2 regions of the Exiguobacterium sp. s191 genome follow, and region 1 is predicted to be linked to the other one. Evidence: a T-box and tRNA genes for the amino acid it is inferred to sense, from the RefSeq annotation. Region 1 holds a T-box; the other holds one or more tRNA genes.
The links. A T-box is a leader RNA that pairs with one kind of tRNA and senses whether it is charged. The one in region 1 lies ahead of leuS (leucine--tRNA ligase), so its partner is inferred to be a tRNA-Leu.

Region 1 (8,580 bases):
GATTGTCGCATAACCAGCACCCGTTCCATCACCCGTCAAATGAATCAACGGCGCATTCAAGAGATACTTCGCAAGTAGTCCAGCAAGTGTTGCGATGATCGTGAAGTACTGACGGTTAATCCCTTGAAGGACGGCTGCCGTTACAGAATACAAGGCAAGGAACAACGCACTCGGCGCATAACTTAACAGATAGACCCAGGCCGCTTGATCTTTCGGGAAGAGCACATGAAACGTTTCTTCACTGAGGAGAATCATCCCGACGACTGCCGGAATCGTCACGAAGAAGACGAGTTGATAAATCTGTGAGATTTGAGCCCGTACTTTCCGCATATCCCCTTGCGTAAAGGATGCGGTCAACAGTGGAGTCGCAGATAACGACAATCCTGTTGCGACCGACACCGGAATCAAGACGATCTTATGACTATCCGCAATCAGATAGGCAGTCGCGTTTCCGGCCGCTTCGAGCGTGTAACCGATACTTTGTAATGCGGCATTCATCGTATTTTGGTCGATGACTTGGTAAAGGGGTGTCGAAAGACCGACCATGACGATTGGAATCGCATACGTCAATAATTCCTTATACAAATCCGTTAACGGGCGATCCGGCGAACGGACGGTTTGAGTAGCACGTAGTTCCTGCAAGCCGCTGGCACGTTTGCGGAAATAATAGATCAGAACCGCAACACTACCGATTGCACCAATGAAAGCGCTGAACGTTGCAATCGTTGCGGCAAATGCTGCACCTGAATCAAATAAATAAATCGCGATGCTGACTCCTGCAAGCAAAAAGATGATCCGGACGATTTGTTCCAAGATTTGCGAAATCGCTGTTGGTCCCATCGATTGATACCCTTGGAAGTAACCTCGGGTCATACTCATCGGTGGAATCAAGAGTAAAGCGAAACTCACGCCACGAATCGTCATCGTGACGGCATCAACGTATGCAGCTGAATCAACGTCACCACCTGGAATGGCACGGTGTGCTAAATACGGTGCGAGAAAGAATAAAGCGAGGAAGGAAACAATCCCGGTCAAGGACATGATTTTCAGACCAGACCGATATAATCGTTCACTCGTATCATACTCTCCTAATGCATTGTATTTGGCGACGAATTTCGAGACAGCGACAGGAATCCCCGCTGTCGCGAGTCCGATCATGATCGCATAATAGTTGTAGGCATAGGTATAGAACATGATGCCTGTCGCACCGACCATGAACTGAAATGGAAAGAGATAAATCAAACCCAGTGCGCGGGAAATCAGTGACGCACCGGACAGGAGCATCGTTCCACGAACGAATCCTGAATTGCCGGAAGAAGTAGACTGCTTATTACTGACTGTGGACATGGTAACATCCCTCACGCTTTCTAATTTTTAAACTCGACACTCTGATCGTGACTGTCTCATTATACAAGTTCTCTCGTACACAATTGCAAATCATTATACCGCTGTCTATCTTGAATTGAAAGAGACGGTTTGTTTACAGTCGCAACTTCTGCTAAAGTGAAACAAGCAGAATTCTATGAATGAGGTGACCTTATGTACGATGTAATCGTAATCGGAGGCGGACCGAGCGGCTTGATGGCAACGCTCGCCTCTTTACAGGCTGGAGCTCGAACGCTCCTGCTCGATAAAGGAAATAAATTAGGTCGGAAGCTTGCGATCTCTGGCGGCGGACGTTGTAACGTCACGAACCGAAAACCACTCGACGAACTCGTCCAGTCGATTCCAGGAAACGGACGTTTCCTTTATAGTGCCTTTTCTCAATTCAATAATGAATCGATCATCGAGCTCTTCGAAGGGTTTGGTGTCGCCCTCAAAGAAGAGGACAATGGACGGATGTTTCCTGTCTCAGATAAAGCAGCAGATGTCGTCCGTGTATTGATCGATCAAATCCGCGCGCATGGTGCCGAGATTCAAACAGACGCGCAGGTCGCTACGCTCGACTTCCATCCAGACGGTTCTTTTGCAGCTGTCATCTTAGAGAACGGCATGCGTCTTGAAGCAAAAAGTTGCATCGTTGCAGTCGGCGGACAATCCGTTCCACATACCGGTTCGACAGGTGACGGCTATCCATGGGCTGAAAAAGCGGGTCATACGATCACGGAGCTCTTCCCAACGGAAGTTCCGATTTTGTTAGGTGATACGTTCATTCATGAAAAAACATTACAAGGGCTGTCGCTACGTGACGTCGCCTTAACGGTCCACGGCAAAAAAGATAAAGCAATCAAAACACACACGGGTGACTTACTCTTTACACACTTTGGTTTAAGCGGTCCGATTGCTTTACGCTGTAGCCAGTACACGATCAAGGAGCGCAAACGTTCGAAGGAGACGATCGTTCATTTATCAATCGATCTCTTCCCGGACGAATCACTCGGTGCGTTAACAGAACGCTTCCAAGCCGCGCTTGCAGCCAATCCTAAGAAAACGGTACGCAATGCCCTCCGCGGCTTCGTGCCGGAACGTCTGCTTGAACTTCTATTTGCTCAAATCGGCTTTGGCGATGAAGTCTGCACACAAGTCAAGAAACAGGACTGGACGGACTTCTTGCAAAAATTAAAGCGATTCCCACTTAAAGCAACGGGAACGCTCGACTTTGATAAAGCTTTCGTCACGGGTGGTGGCGTCTCGATCAAAGAGATTGATCCAAAGACGATGATGTCGAAAAAAGCCGAGCGATTATTCTTTGCCGGGGAGATTCTTGATATCCACGGCTATACAGGTGGTTACAACATCACCGCTGCATTCGTGACGGGTCATTGCGCCGGTAGTCACGCCGCAGAGATGGCACGTGATACTGTCTTTTAATATGAACAAGACCCGATTCTTCTGCTTAGCAGAGGAATCGGGTCTTGTTCTGTCAGGATTTAATCAATCGGTGTAAACGATCGGCTTGAGAATTTATCCGTGACGACTAACGCGAACAACTCATTATCTTGCACGAAAATCCCTTTCGAACCATATACTTTCGGACTGGCTGTCTCGCCCGTGATCGTTTTGTCCTTTCGATCGATCGAATAGAGATAGAGCGCTTCTGAATCGAGTGTGTAGATCCGACCTTGTCGTTCAGCAAGACCAATCGGACGGAACTCGGACTCGAACGATTTCTTCGCATCACTTCGCATCCCACTCGCCGCTTCAATCTTCTCGCGTTTGATGACTGACAGATAAGGTGGTTTCTGTTTTTTCTTCAACGCACGTTTTTTCTTTTCCGAGGCGTCAGGATCAATCTTGATCTTATCCTCTTTCATCGCGAAATAGGTCACCTCGACTCGTCCCAGTGCTCGAATATGATTAATCGTATAGAATTCTTTTTTCTTCGTATCATATCCAAGACCGTGGAAACTATCCCGTATCGTCGTTCCTTGTACTTTTTCACGTTTTTCTTCGCTCCAGACACCGTCTTTTCGCGTAATCGTGACCAGAATCTGATTCGACGTCAGTAACGCGACGGTCTCCCCGTCAACCAGCGTCATACCGTCTAGACCAGCGAGCAACAACTTTCCTTCTTCTAACTGGAAAGATGCGTTGATGCGTTCCCCGGTTCCACTGATTTCAAAGAAACGATAATCGTCTGTGACGACGAGGTACGAACCAATGGAATCATCATATAACATGTGTTGGACATTTTTGATTAACGGCTCTTCCGGGTTCGGAATAGCTGAAGGCGTTTTCGGTGGCACCTGTTTAACGGCTGCCTGATGCTTTGATTGCGTCTCGATTTTCGCGAACGTTTCTTGAATACGTGACAACGTCTCCGGCTTCGAGAAGACGAGCAGTACGCAAAGGATCAACCCCGAAACGACAGCAAAAATCGTTGTATAGACTATATAAGATCGTTTCATTGATGGTACTCGCCTTTCTTTCTCGGTTTCTGATTCAGTGTAGCAGAAGGTCGTTGAAAAAAAAAGCGGACTTGCGACGGAAATGAAGAAACCCCCTCCATTCGCATCAAACGAATGAAAGGGGCTATGGCTTAGTTTGTCACGATATTGATTAATTTTTTCGGTACGACGATGACTTTACGAACTGTTTTGTCGCCGATCCATTCTTGTGTCTTTTCATCAGCAAAGGCAAGTGCCTCGATTTCTTCTTTTGTCGCATCGATGTTGATTTCGATTTTCGAGCGAACCTTTCCGTTCACTTGAATGACGAATTCCATCGTATCGCTGACGAGTTTCGATTCATCGAATGTTGGCCATGCTGCATACGTCAATGTCTCTTCAAATCCAAGTTGTTCCCAGAGTTCTTCACCAAGGTGTGGTGCGACTGGCGTTAACAATTGGATGAATCCACGAAGGAAGTGACGCGGAAGAACCGGCTGTTTGTTTGCTTCGTTGACGAAGACCATGAGTTGCGAAATTCCGGTGTTGAACTGGATATTCGCGAAGTCTTCCGTGACCTTCTTGACCGTCTGGTGGTACGTCCGCTCGAAGTCAGCATCGACTTCCGTGACGTCTTGAATGTCTGCTGTCCGTTCGAACAAGCGCCAGACACGATCGAGGAAACGACGCGCCCCGTCAAGACCGTTCTCAGACCAGGCAACTGATGCATCGAGTGGTCCCATGAACATTTCGTACAAGCGTAACGTATCCGCACCATGCGATTTAACGATTTCATCCGGATTAATGACGTTACCGCGTGATTTCGACATCTTCTCGTTGTTCTCTCCAAGAATCATCCCTTGGTTGTACAACTTCTGGAATGGTTCTTTTGTTGGTACGACGCCTGCATCATACAAGACTTTATGCCAGAAGCGCGCATACAACAAGTGGAGAACGGCGTGTTCCGCACCACCGATGTAAATATCGACTGGAAGCCAGTATTTTAATTTTTCTGGATCCGCGATCGCCTCTTCATTGTGCGGATCGATGAAACGAAGATAGTACCAGCAGCTTCCGCCCCATTGTGGCATCGTATTCGTCTCGCGACGCCCTTTCATTCCTGTTTCAGGATCCGTGTAATCCAACCAGTCTTCCGCAAGCGCAAGTGGTGATTCGCCTGTACCAGACGGTTTGATTTCCGGAATGATTGGAAGTTCAAGCGGTAACTCCTCTTGACTGAGCGTCTTCATCGAACCATCTTCCATATGAACGACTGGAATCGGCTCGCCCCAATACCGTTGACGACTGAACAACCAGTCGCGGAGACGATACGTGATTTTCTTACGTCCGACTTGATTCGTTTCGAGTTCAGCAATCATCGTCTCGATTGCTTCTTGTTTTCCAAGACCATCAAGCATATGCGAGTTGACGTGTTCGCCCTCTCCTGTATAGGCTGCTTCATCAACGTTTCCACCCGCGACGACTTCAACGATTGGCAAGTCGAATTGTTTCGCGAATTCATGATCGCGCTCATCGTGTCCTGGGACCGCCATGATTGCACCCGTTCCGTACGAAGCAAGGACATAATCAGCGATCCAGATTGGAAGACGATCACCTGAGATTGGATTGACGGCGAAAGCACCCGTGAAGACGCCTGTTTTTTCCTTCGCTAAATCCGTCCGCTCGAGGTCCGACTTCGTTTGGACTTGCGAAATGTACGTATCGACGGCTTCCTTGTGATCCGCTGTCGTGATGTCAGCTACGAATGGATGCTCCGGCGCAAGCACGAGGTACGTCGCACCAAAAATTGTGTCCGGACGTGTCGTAAAGACCGTGACTTGTTTTTTGTGTCCATCAATCGTGAAGTCGATTTCAGCACCTTCTGATTTTCCGATCCAGTTCCGTTGCATCTCTTTGACAGAATCCGGCCAATCAAGGTCATCGAGATCTTCAAGAAGACGATCCGCATATTCCGTGATTTTCAAGACCCATTGACGCATCGGGACACGCACGACCGGATGATTTCCGCGTTCAGATAATCCGTCGATGACTTCTTCATTCGCAAGAACGGTTCCGAGTGCTGGGCACCAGTTGACCGCGACTTCGTCCACGAACGCAAGTCCTTTTTCATACAACTTCGTAAAGATCCACTGTGTCCATTTGTAGTACTTCGGATCTGTCGTGTTGATTTCACGATCCCAGTCATAGGAGAATCCAAGTTCTTTCAACTGACGCTTGAACGTCTCGATGTTTTTCGCTGTGAATTCACGTGGGTCATTCCCTGTATCGAGGGCGTATTGTTCTGCTGGTAATCCGAACGCATCCCATCCCATCGGGTGCAAGACGTTGTATCCTTGCATCCGTTTCATCCGTGCGAGGATGTCGGTTGCTGTGTAGCCTTCCGGATGACCGACGTGAAGTCCGGCACCTGACGGATACGGGAACATATCAAGGGCATAAAACCCTTCTTTTTCTGGATCTTCTGTCGTGACGAAGGCGTTTTCTTGATCCCAACGCGCCTGCCATTTTAGTTCGATTTCGCGATGATTGTACGGCATGTCTTTTCCTCCTCTAATCTAAAAAAACCGGTCCTCCGTCCCTAGGAATAGGGACGAAAGACCGGTTTGGCTTCCGCGGTACCACCCACGTTGTCTGTCTATGACAGACCGCTTGATTCACGGATAACGGTGTGAAAGACCGGATTCGCTACTACGACTTCACGAATCGTGCTCCCTGACGAGTTCACGGTTGTTACCGACTGGTTCGCACCTTCCACCAGCTCTCTTGACGGCACCTTTCCCCTACTACTTCAGTTCCATGCAATTGACTATCTTTTCCTAGTGTAATCTGTTTCTTCCTCAAGCGTCAACGCTTCCGTAAAATTTCCTCGATTTCTGCATGCGATCGCGCTACATGATCCGCTTGTTCTAGACGTTGCATCGGCATCCGATCATCGAGAAGCGCAATCACTTCCATACCTGCTGCTTTAGCGCCGATCATCCCGTTCGCAGCGTCTTCAATGACGAGACAATCTTCAGGTGCGTGCCCGATTCGTGATGCTGCAAGATGAAAAATCGCAGGATCAGGCTTTGAACGCACGACTTCTTCCCCACTGACGTAATGTGTGATTGGAAGCTCATAATGACGGATGACGCGTTCGATTTTTTGAAGCGAACTCGAGGAGGCGATCCCGATATCGTAATCAAGAGACGCCGCTTGTTCAATGACTTGTCTGACTCCCTCTTTTAACCCACACTCCTCCGGTTTTGCATGAATTTGAAACAAGCGATGTTCTTCCTCAAGTAACGCACTCGCTGTTTCTGGAAGGTCGTGTTGCGCGACAAGTTCTTCCCACATCTCATCTCCTGTTTTTCCCATGAACGTCGCATACTGAACTGGATCGAGCGGAATCGATAACGTTTTGAACATTTGCTGATGGACCTCAAAGTAGCGGATTTCACTATCTAAGATGACCCCATCCATATCAAAAATAAGACCTCGTTTTTTCAAGACACATCCCCCTTAATTGATCTATCATGATTTCAGCATATCAAAAAAACGACTACACGATGTAGTCGTTTCGCCTTCTTCATTTAGTTACTGTTTAACTTGTCGCCATTTGGACACTGGTTTGTCGGTAAGCCGGAAAATAATCTGAATCAGCATCTGACCCGTATCGTATACATAACTGATCGTATACGGCTGGTTGAAGAATCGATTTTCCTTGATGATACTCAAATAAACGATACCCGGTGTAACGGCATTTACTCTCAAAGAGACTATCCCGTTCTTGATATCCACCCCCGAGATGTTGTTCGACGAGACCGCGTGCTTTCGCCTGAAGAATCGCTTCGTACTCGAGTCGCTGATTCGGGAACATCTTCGCTTCGTCCCGCTTACAACCAATCAAATGACCGTGGGCATATTCTTTTCCGAGCAATACGAAGTATCCACCAACAGGTTCTCCGTCGATTTCCGCAATCAGTAACAATGGCTCACAGAGTGGATTTGCTTCAAATAATTGTTCAAAATAACTGTCCGTAAAATAGTAATGAGCCGAAGCATTCTTTCGGTCCATTGTTTCATGATACAACGCTACAAAGACAGGTAGGTCGTCTCGTGTTCCTGTTCTAACGGTTAAAGGAGAGGCAAGCGACTTGCGAATCATACTTCTTGTCTTCTTATGAAATGTCTGCATGATGTCCTCTAGTGAAGGTCGTAAATCGATACTCGTTGTATGACGGATGAAGGAGACTTTCGTCCAATCCCGCATGAAGCGTTCATTACCCGTCAATGGATTAAAGCGAATCATTTCCGAGACGATCGCTTCTCGCTCTGCCCATCTTTCAAACAATAAGCGTGCATGCTGCATTTCAGTCGCAGTCAGTTGACCGATGATTTCCGGTCCACCATAGCCATACGGCGTGATGAGATCCGAATAAGGCGTATCAAAAATCCGGCGCTTCAAAAAGGGATAGAACAGGGTTCCTGCATCACCTTCATAACGGAATAGCACCGCTTGCTCAGACGGTCTAGCGTTGAGCGTGACGTATTGGTGACTGTAGAAGATATCAAGAGGCTGTTGCTGTACGTGTGTCGTCCAAGTTGCGGCATCTGTGATGAATTGACACCTTTCCATTCGTGCACCTCCAGTCAAAAAGAAGCAACGTTCATATGACCTTTCTTTTTCAAGTTCTTGATTAGAAAGTACCCGTTTCTTTGCCGAAATATTCCATATTATTAAATGTTTATT
Region 2 (8,580 bases), 620 kb from region 1:
GCGATCTCCGACCTCACGAGCAAATCCCATCTCATGGGTCACGACGACCATCGTCATGCCTTCAAGGGCAAGTTGTTTCATGACGGCAAGCACGTCACCGACCATTTCCGGGTCGAGCGCTGACGTCGGCTCATCAAATAACATGATTTTCGGATTCATTGCAAGCGCGCGGGCAATTGCGACCCGCTGTTTTTGCCCCCCAGATAATTCACCTGGATAATTATCCGCTTTTTCACGTAATCCGACTTTATCGAGTAGTTCAAGTGCCCGCTGTTTCGCCTGTTCTTTATCCGATTTACGCACTTTGATCGGTGCAAGCGTGACGTTTTCTAGCACGGTCTTATGCGGGAAGAGATTAAAATGTTGAAAGACCATCCCGACTTCTTCCCGGACCTTGTTGATATCGACCTTTGGACTCGTAATATCGAAATCATCGACGATGACGGTACCACCTGTAATCTCTTCCAATCGATTCAAACAGCGTAAAAACGTACTTTTCCCAGATCCCGACGGACCGATGACACAAACGACTTCTTTTTCGGCAATCGAGACGTTGATGTCTTTTAAGACTTCATTCGAACCGAATGATTTCTTTAGATTCTTTACTTCTATGATACTCATCGTAATGTAAACCTCCGTTCCAAGAACTTCGCCACTAAGGACAAGAGATAAATGATGACGAAGTACATCAATCCGACGACGGACCAGACGATGAATGGTTCAAACGTCGTTGACTGCTGCACTTGACCTTGTTGTGTCAAGTCAGCGATCCCGATAATCGACAACAACGATGTATCTTTTAAGCTGATGATCGATTGGTTCGTAATCGTTGGTAACATCCGTCGGAATGCTTGCGGTAAGATGATCTGTACCATCGTTTGACGCCCTGTCATCCCGAGTGAACGCGCAGCTTCTGTTTGTCCTTTATCAATCGACTGGATACCAGCTCGAATGATCTCCGCAAAATAAGCACCGGCATTGATTGCGACCGTCAGTATCCCTGCATACATCCGGTCCATCGATAACCATTCGAGCGAATTGAGTCCAAAATAGATGAAGAATAACTGAACGATGAACGGCGTTCCGCGAATGACATCAATATAGACAATTGCGATCCCGTTTAAGATTTTTGATGGTGATAACCGCATCAATGCGACGACTAAGCCAATCAGAAAGCCGACGATGACCGCGATGATGAAAATATACAATGTGACTTGAAGCCCTTCCAAGAAAAATGGAAATGCGGTTTTGACCACTTCCATTGGCTATCCCACTCCCTTATCGCCTTGCGACTTATTTCAGATACGTGTCAACGATTTTATCGTATTCACCGTTTTCTTTCAGATTCGCAAGTCCTTTGTTGATTTTCTTCATCAGATCCTCGTTCTCACCTTTTAAGACAGCGATTCCGTAGTTGTCCCCGTTGAGACGGTCTCCGACAAGTTTTAATCCAAGGTTTTGTTGTTTGTTTGCATATGAGATGACAGGATAATCTTCAATCAAAGCAGCAGCGTTACCGTTCTTCACTTCTTGGAACATCGCTGGACTGTCATTGAACTGTGTGACCGTGAATCCCAGTTTGTCTGCGTTATCCGTTGCATATTTCGCACCCGTCGTTCCCTTTTTGACGGCTACTTTTTTCCCTTTTAAATCGTTGACGGATTTAATACCATTCTCATCTTCTTTGACGACTAGAATAAGACCAGCTTTGAAGTATGGATCCGAGAATGTGACGACTTTCTTCCGTTCTGGCGTAATACTCATACCAGCAATGGCAACGTCCAATTGATTTGCTTGAAGTGCCGGAATAATGCCGCTAAAGTCCATCGCTTCAAATTGAATCTTGAAGTTCTGATCTTTCGCGATTGCTTTCATGAGATCGATGTCGATTCCTTTGTACGTATCCCCGTCTTTATATTCGAATGGTGGATACGTGACGTCAATGCCGACCTTATAAGTCTTTCCTTCAGACGACTCTTCTTCTTTCGAACCGATGCTACATGCACCAAGTACGAGAACACAGCTCATCAAGAGCGCTAGCAAGATACTCCCTTTTTTCATGTTTGTTTCCCCTCTCCTATGTGTTAAAGATTGTCTACTTCACTTAGTACTTTCCCTGAAGAGTACCCTCTTTAAAACGTATTTTACCAGAAAAATTCTAAAAAGATAAATATTTCTGAATTTTTATTCGTTGTAATCGTTTTCTATTCAGCAACAAAAAAGAAGGCAACCCCTTGCTGGGATTGCCTCCTTCAATCATTTATGCCGCCGAGAGGACTTGAACCTCCACGGTGTTGCCACCACTAGATTCTGAGTCTAGCGCGTCTACCAGTTCCGCCACGACGACGTTGATTTATGATATTAATATAGCGGGTAACGAACTGAGTTGTCAATCATTTCGCAAGATGTTGCGAACGAACTTCTCGACGACATCATCATACAATGCCGGATCCTCAAAATAGGCCATCGCGTGAGCGGCATTTGGAATGACGACGAGCTCTTTTTCCGTTGGACAAGCTTCATACAGCTCATATACCATATCTGTCGGTACAAACGTATCCGCCCCACCATGGATGAACAAAATCGGTACCTGTGCTTTTTTGACTTGTTTCAACGCTGATGCTTCACGGAACGTATAACCTGCCTTTAGCTTCGTCAATACGCTCGTCATGCCTAAGAACGGAAAGTGTGGTAGTCGATACATCCGCTTCATCTGATACGCAAGGACAGCATTGACGGACGTATAGGCACAATCAGAAATGATTCCTTTGATTTGTGGTGGGAGTTGTTCGCCACTCGTCATCAATACGGTCGCCCCTCCCATCGACACCCCATGCAAGAACAGTTTCGCATCCTGTCCGATCCGTTCAATCAGATAGTTCGACCAACTGAGACAATCTTCCCGATCATGCCATCCGAATCCGATATAGTGACCGTCACTCATTCCGTGTCCACGATTATCGGGCATCATGACATGGAAACCGGCCTGATGGTACAGATAGGCGAATCCGGCTAAATCCGTTCCGACGCCTCCGTACCCGTGCACGAGAATGACGATCCGATCTGACGGAACAGGTGACGGAAGAAAATGCCCGCGTAACGTTAAACCGTCTTTCGCTTCAATCTCGATCCGCTCAAGCGGTTGCTCCTTGATCCACGTCTGACCAGGTTGCATCAATCGGACCATCTCGTCACTTAAATCTCGATTATTCGATAAGAATGGCTTTGGATTCGTGGCGATTGCCATCTCATAAAAATAATAACTCGCTGCTACTAATCCGGATCCGATGACTCCGATTCCAATTTTTGTTCTGCGACGCATCTGCCCCACTCCTTCTTTCCGTTATAGCTCGATCTTCAGTTGAGCAGCATGGTCATCCTCTTCATCCTGCAAGACTTGTTGACGTAATCGTTGTTCTTGTTGCTGACGCCGGTAGGCAAATTCCTGGACAAGCTCTGTACCCGTGAATCCATCTTCTACGAGTTCGCTCAATAATTCCGTTTCTGTCTCGACGACCTCCCCCGGACGTCGCATGACGAGAACATCTCCGACTTGTGCAATCAGCAATTCATCTTCTAGACGAAGTGCATCGTAAAATGGTTCCGGTAACGTCATTCGACGTGTCTCCGGATTGATATGGACGCGTTTATAAACGCCTAATGCTTGAAACTTACGACGTGCCATTGCGTGCTCTCCTTTTTAGTTGAACGTCAGATCGATTCGTGAATCTTTCCCTTGAATACGAACCGTCCCCGTCGCTCCATTGATTAACGTCAACTGTGGCGGTTGATGACCGATGTCAAGATCATATAAGACTGGTAAGCCCGTCTCATCCGCGAGATATTGATATACGTCTAGCCATGTCAGATCTTCTATAATCCTTGCAGACGTACGGCCAAATAAAAAGCCAGCCGCATGGTCGAACCACCCAGCATACGCCATTTGTCGCAGCGTCCGGTGTACCTCTGCAGAATTCGCTTCAGACACCTCAAAGTACCAGAGTATCGGTTCTCCGTTGATCTCTTCACGCTGGAAACGCTGCACATCTCCATACGGTGTCCCAATCAGATGGCGAATCGTCTCCAGACACCCACCAAGTAACCGTCCAGCCACTTCTGTTCGCTCATCAAGTGCTTTCCATTCCGTCGCTTCCGTTAGCTGAAATAACGAACCTGTTGGACGTTCTTCATCAGTCCACTCGGGTTGATAACGATCGGAAGCCCATTGTGTGACGGTTCCTCCAGTTGGCGTCGCGAGCACCCGTCGCCAGGCACTTGTCGTCTCGTCCCATTCTTCACTCCGAAGCTCAACGAAATTCGGACCATGTGCTGTCGCGATTCCCGTCTGAAGCGTCAGACTGAGCAATAACGTACTGATATCGGAATAGCCAAGCAACCATTTTGTTTGGTAAGTAGCTAGCGTCAACTCGGGTAAAAGATCAATGGCGCGTTCCCCACCAAATGGCGGGATGACGGCATCAATCGTCTCATCCGTCATCATGTGATTCAATTCCTCCGCCCGTTGTTTGACCGGTGCACTCTCAGCAAGTTGATGCGACCAAATCGTTTCGCCTAAACGGACGTTCATTTGCCGTGCTTGTACCTGTTCAACTGCTTGTTCGACCCATTCCTGTTGCTGTTCACGTAATCCGGAGGAGGGCGCCGTCACTCCGATCGTTTGACCTGTCCAACCTAAAAATGGATATTTCATGGTGACCCCCTATAATGTCATAGTGTGAAACTATCTTCTCGTCAAAATATGAGTTCATTATACCGTTCTTATGCCGCATTACCAACTTTTATCCTGTTCGAACGTCGTGATACGAACAAAAAAACACGATTCCGTACGAGCGACCTGAATGAACAAGTCAACTCGACGAAACCGTGTTTGATTCCTTAGCTTGATGCTGATAGTTCAGCGTATTCCTCTTGCGTGAACGCACGGGAGCGTGTCAAAAAACGTTTCCCTTCGACACCTTCAAGAGAGAACATTCCGCCTCGACCATCCACGACATCAATGATGAGTTGCGTATGTTTCCAGTACTCATATTGATCTTCATGAATATAAAACGGACAACCACCGATCTCTCCCAGTTTTTTATCCTGATCTCCCAGGAATAGATCACCCTGCGCAAAACACATCGGGGAACTGCCATCGCAACAACCACCAGATTGATGAAACATCAACGGACCGTGTTTTTCTCTCAACTGGTCGATTAACTCTAGACAAGCTGCTGTCGCCTGAACACGTTCCACCATTTGCATCCACGTCCTTTCCGACTTAGAAGAAACCGAGTTTATTCGGGTTGTAACTAACGAGTAGGTTTTTCGTCCGTTGGTAATGGTTGAGCATCATCTTATGGTTTTCACGTCCGATCCCTGACATTTTGTAACCACCAAACGCCGCGTGAGCTGGATATTGGTGATAACAGTTCGTCCAGACGCGTCCTGCTTCGATCGCACGCCCAAACCGATAAGCACGGTTCATATCACGTGTCCAGACGCCCGCACCAAGACCATATAACGTATCATTCGCAATTTCGAGTGCTTCTTCTTCCGTCTTGAATGTCGTGACCGATAGAACCGGTCCGAAAATTTCTTCTTGGAAGATTCTCATCTTATTGTGTCCTTTGAAGATCGTTGGTTGGATGTAATATCCTTCTGCGAGATCCCCTTCGAGCATGTTGCGCTCTCCACCGATGAGACATTCTGCGCCTTCTGACTTACCGATTTCAAGATATGAAAGAATTTTCTCCATCTGCTCGTTCGAAGCTTGAGCACCCATCATGACGTCCGAATCAAGGGGATTTCCGATCTTGATGGCTTTGACGCGCTCAAGAACACGTTCCATGAACGGTTCGTAAATCGATTCTTGAATCAAGGCACGCGACGGACACGTACAGACTTCTCCTTGGTTCAACGCGAACATCAGTAATCCTTCGATTGCTTTATCGAAGAAAGCATCGTCTGCCTGCATGATATCCTCAAAGAAGATATTCGGTGATTTCCCACCGAGTTCGAGTGTGACTGGAATCAAATTTTGTGATGCGTACTGCATGATCAAACGTCCTGTCGTCGTCTCACCCGTAAAGGCGATTTTTGCTATCCGTTTGCTCGACGCGAGCGGTTTCCCTGCTTCAAGACCAAAACCGTTGACGATGTTAAGAACACCCGGTGGGAGTAAATCCTCAATGAGCTCAACGAGTACCATGATGCTCGCTGGTGTTTGTTCTGCTGGTTTTAAGACGACGCAGTTCCCTGCCGCGAGTGCTGGCGCTAGTTTCCAGACAGCCATCAGGAGTGGGAAGTTCCATGGAATGATTTGACCAACGACGCCAAGGGGCTCATGGAAGTGATACGCTACCGTGTCTTGATCGAGTTCGCCGACCGAACCTTCTTGGGCACGGATGACGCCGGCGAAATAACGGAAGTGATCGATTGCGAGCGGTAGATCGGCGTTGAGTGTCTCACGGACCGCTTTCCCGTTCTCAAGTGTCTCTGCATAAGCGAGCATCTCAAGGTTTTCTTCCATCCGATTCGCGATTTTATTTAAAATGTTTGAGCGTTCCGTTACAGACGTTTTCCCCCATGCTTCTTTTGCCGCGTGTGCTGCGTCAAGAGCCAGTTCGATATCTTCTTTACCGGAACGAGCGACTTGGCACAATACTTTACCGGTGACAGGTGTGACATTATCAAAATATTCTCCCCCGACAGGTGCCGTCCACTTTCCGTTGATGTAATTTTCATACCGTTCCTTGTACTGTACTTTTGACCCTTGCTTGTTCGGAATGTCATAAATCATGCATTATTTCCTCCCTCAACTAAAATGGTCAAGCAGTGAGACGGATGCTTGTATGCGCTTACATTTTAATATAGGCTAAAACAGCCCCCTCGATACCATCGTACCAAAATTATATGAAAAGTCAAAAAATTCCGGTAACTATTTATGATTTTTTTCGAGAAAAAAACATCTCCATTTTCGGGAGATGTTTTGCCGGTCAAGACCGTGTCGGGTCAATTCCGTCTTCTTGGTCAGACGGTGTATCGGAACTACCGAAATCACTTACTTTCGAGAATCCATCCGTATCACCGTCGATGTCTTTCCCGCGGGCTGTGACAGATGGATCCAGTACGTCTTCTTCGCTTGGTCGCGAATTCGGGTCGTTCTCGTTTTGTTCTGCTTCTTCTTTTGCATGCTCGATGCATAATAACGTTTCCGGAATGATATCAAGACGTTCAATCTCAATCTCTTTTCCACAGACCTTACAAATGCCATACGTTCCGTCCTCGATCGCTTTTAGGGCACGGTCCACATCCGAGAGCATATCCTCTTGCATGTCCGTGATTGCTTGATCGCGTTCCCGCAAGAACAATTCATCGCCGGAATCGGCAGGATGATTATCGTAACTCGACAATTCACCTTCATCGTAATCGGTATCGCGTTGTTCGATGTTTGATGTCGTCTTTTCTTTTTCCTTTAATAACCGTTGCTTGAATTCTTCCGTCTGTTGTTTAGATAACATGATTGTTCGACTCCCCTTCGTTAGAACCTCTGTTAAGAATGTAGCCTATTCGAAGAAGAGTTAAACCATCACGAACACTTATAAGAACGAATTGATCCATGAAGATCACAGATGACCGTCATGCATTCATTCCCATCGTTAAAACAAATCTGATGTGATCGTCCGTTCTTGGATGTCGTGATGTCATCAATCCACAGTTGCGAAGCATCTGCCGAAGACAGCATCGCAATTTTGTCACGAATCATGAATAAATCAAATGGTAACAGATTCAAGGATTGAATCGTCAAACCATGTTTACGGAAGAGTGGATCAAGCTGATATTGCGAAAGACTATACAAACACTTCTCGGCCCCACCAATCAACAACTGAATCGAATGGGAGGGCTCATGACTATCGATGCGCTCCTTGTGCAGGATGATTCGTCCTCGAACACCAGACTCATTGAAAATTCGTTGCGTATCCTCTTGTGAAAGGCGTGGTCCACCTTCCTTCACCTTTAAGACGATGTGGGCGAATTCAGCAAAATCAGGTTTCCCGATTTCAAGAGCCGGGATATGACGGACTTCTTCGCGTTCAATGATTTCAATCAAGTCACGCTCGACTTGGACACTGACCGTATCTGTTGAAAAGACACGGACGTCGATCACGAATTGATCAAGTACCGCATTTACTTCGATCGTATACGTCAAATCAAGATTTTTTTCTTGTTCAACCAACAAACGATTCAAGATGAGTTGATGCAATAAATGGACTGGCGTACGCGAAGAAAATTGACTCGAATAAATCAAATGTTTTGGTCCGGTTCCTTTTGTAGTTTTTGGTCGTGCTCCGTTTAATCTATATACGTTCACTTTATAATTCAACATATGATCACCTTCTCTTACCTGAAAAATCGGAATAGAGATGTTCCGTTCATATAGCGTACAATGTATTTTAATCGCTAAATATTCGTTTTCGAATATTCCAAATTTAATATACAAATTGTAATCAAATTGTGATAGAAGAATTTCAAAAACTGATCATTTCGATGAGGACGTCGCATTTAATTCGATATACA

Region 2: it encodes a tRNA-Leu, which carries the amino acid that the T-box ahead of leuS (leucine--tRNA ligase) is inferred to sense. The anticodon was not compared.

What each region holds. Positions count from the first base shown of each region.
Region 1 covers NZ_JACSNC010000001.1:1,699,648-1,708,227, forward strand. The annotation lists gene KNQ09_RS09025 (putative polysaccharide biosynthesis protein) at 1-1,347, opposite strand, end outside; gene KNQ09_RS09030 (BaiN/RdsA family NAD(P)/FAD-dependent oxidoreductase) at 1,540-2,811, shown strand; gene KNQ09_RS09035 (hypothetical protein) at 2,871-3,848, opposite strand; gene leuS (leucine--tRNA ligase) at 3,980-6,385, opposite strand; T-box leader at 6,432-6,654, opposite strand; gene KNQ09_RS09045 (HAD family hydrolase) at 6,693-7,337, opposite strand; gene KNQ09_RS09050 (peptidoglycan bridge formation glycyltransferase FemA/FemB family protein) at 7,432-8,466, opposite strand.
Region 2 covers NZ_JACSNC010000001.1:1,083,981-1,092,560, forward strand. The annotation lists gene KNQ09_RS05875 (amino acid ABC transporter ATP-binding protein) at 1-621, opposite strand, end outside; gene KNQ09_RS05880 (amino acid ABC transporter permease) at 618-1,262, opposite strand; gene KNQ09_RS05885 (transporter substrate-binding domain-containing protein) at 1,294-2,061, opposite strand; tRNA gene KNQ09_RS05890 (tRNA-Leu) at 2,264-2,347, opposite strand; gene KNQ09_RS05895 (alpha/beta hydrolase) at 2,390-3,322, opposite strand; gene KNQ09_RS05900 (hypothetical protein) at 3,344-3,685, opposite strand; gene KNQ09_RS05905 (S66 family peptidase) at 3,701-4,711, opposite strand; gene KNQ09_RS05910 (hypothetical protein) at 4,760-4,900, shown strand; gene KNQ09_RS05915 (DUF779 domain-containing protein) at 4,897-5,259, opposite strand; gene adh (aldehyde dehydrogenase) at 5,282-6,802, opposite strand; gene KNQ09_RS05925 (TraR/DksA C4-type zinc finger protein) at 6,999-7,523, opposite strand; gene KNQ09_RS05930 (hypothetical protein) at 7,592-8,389, opposite strand.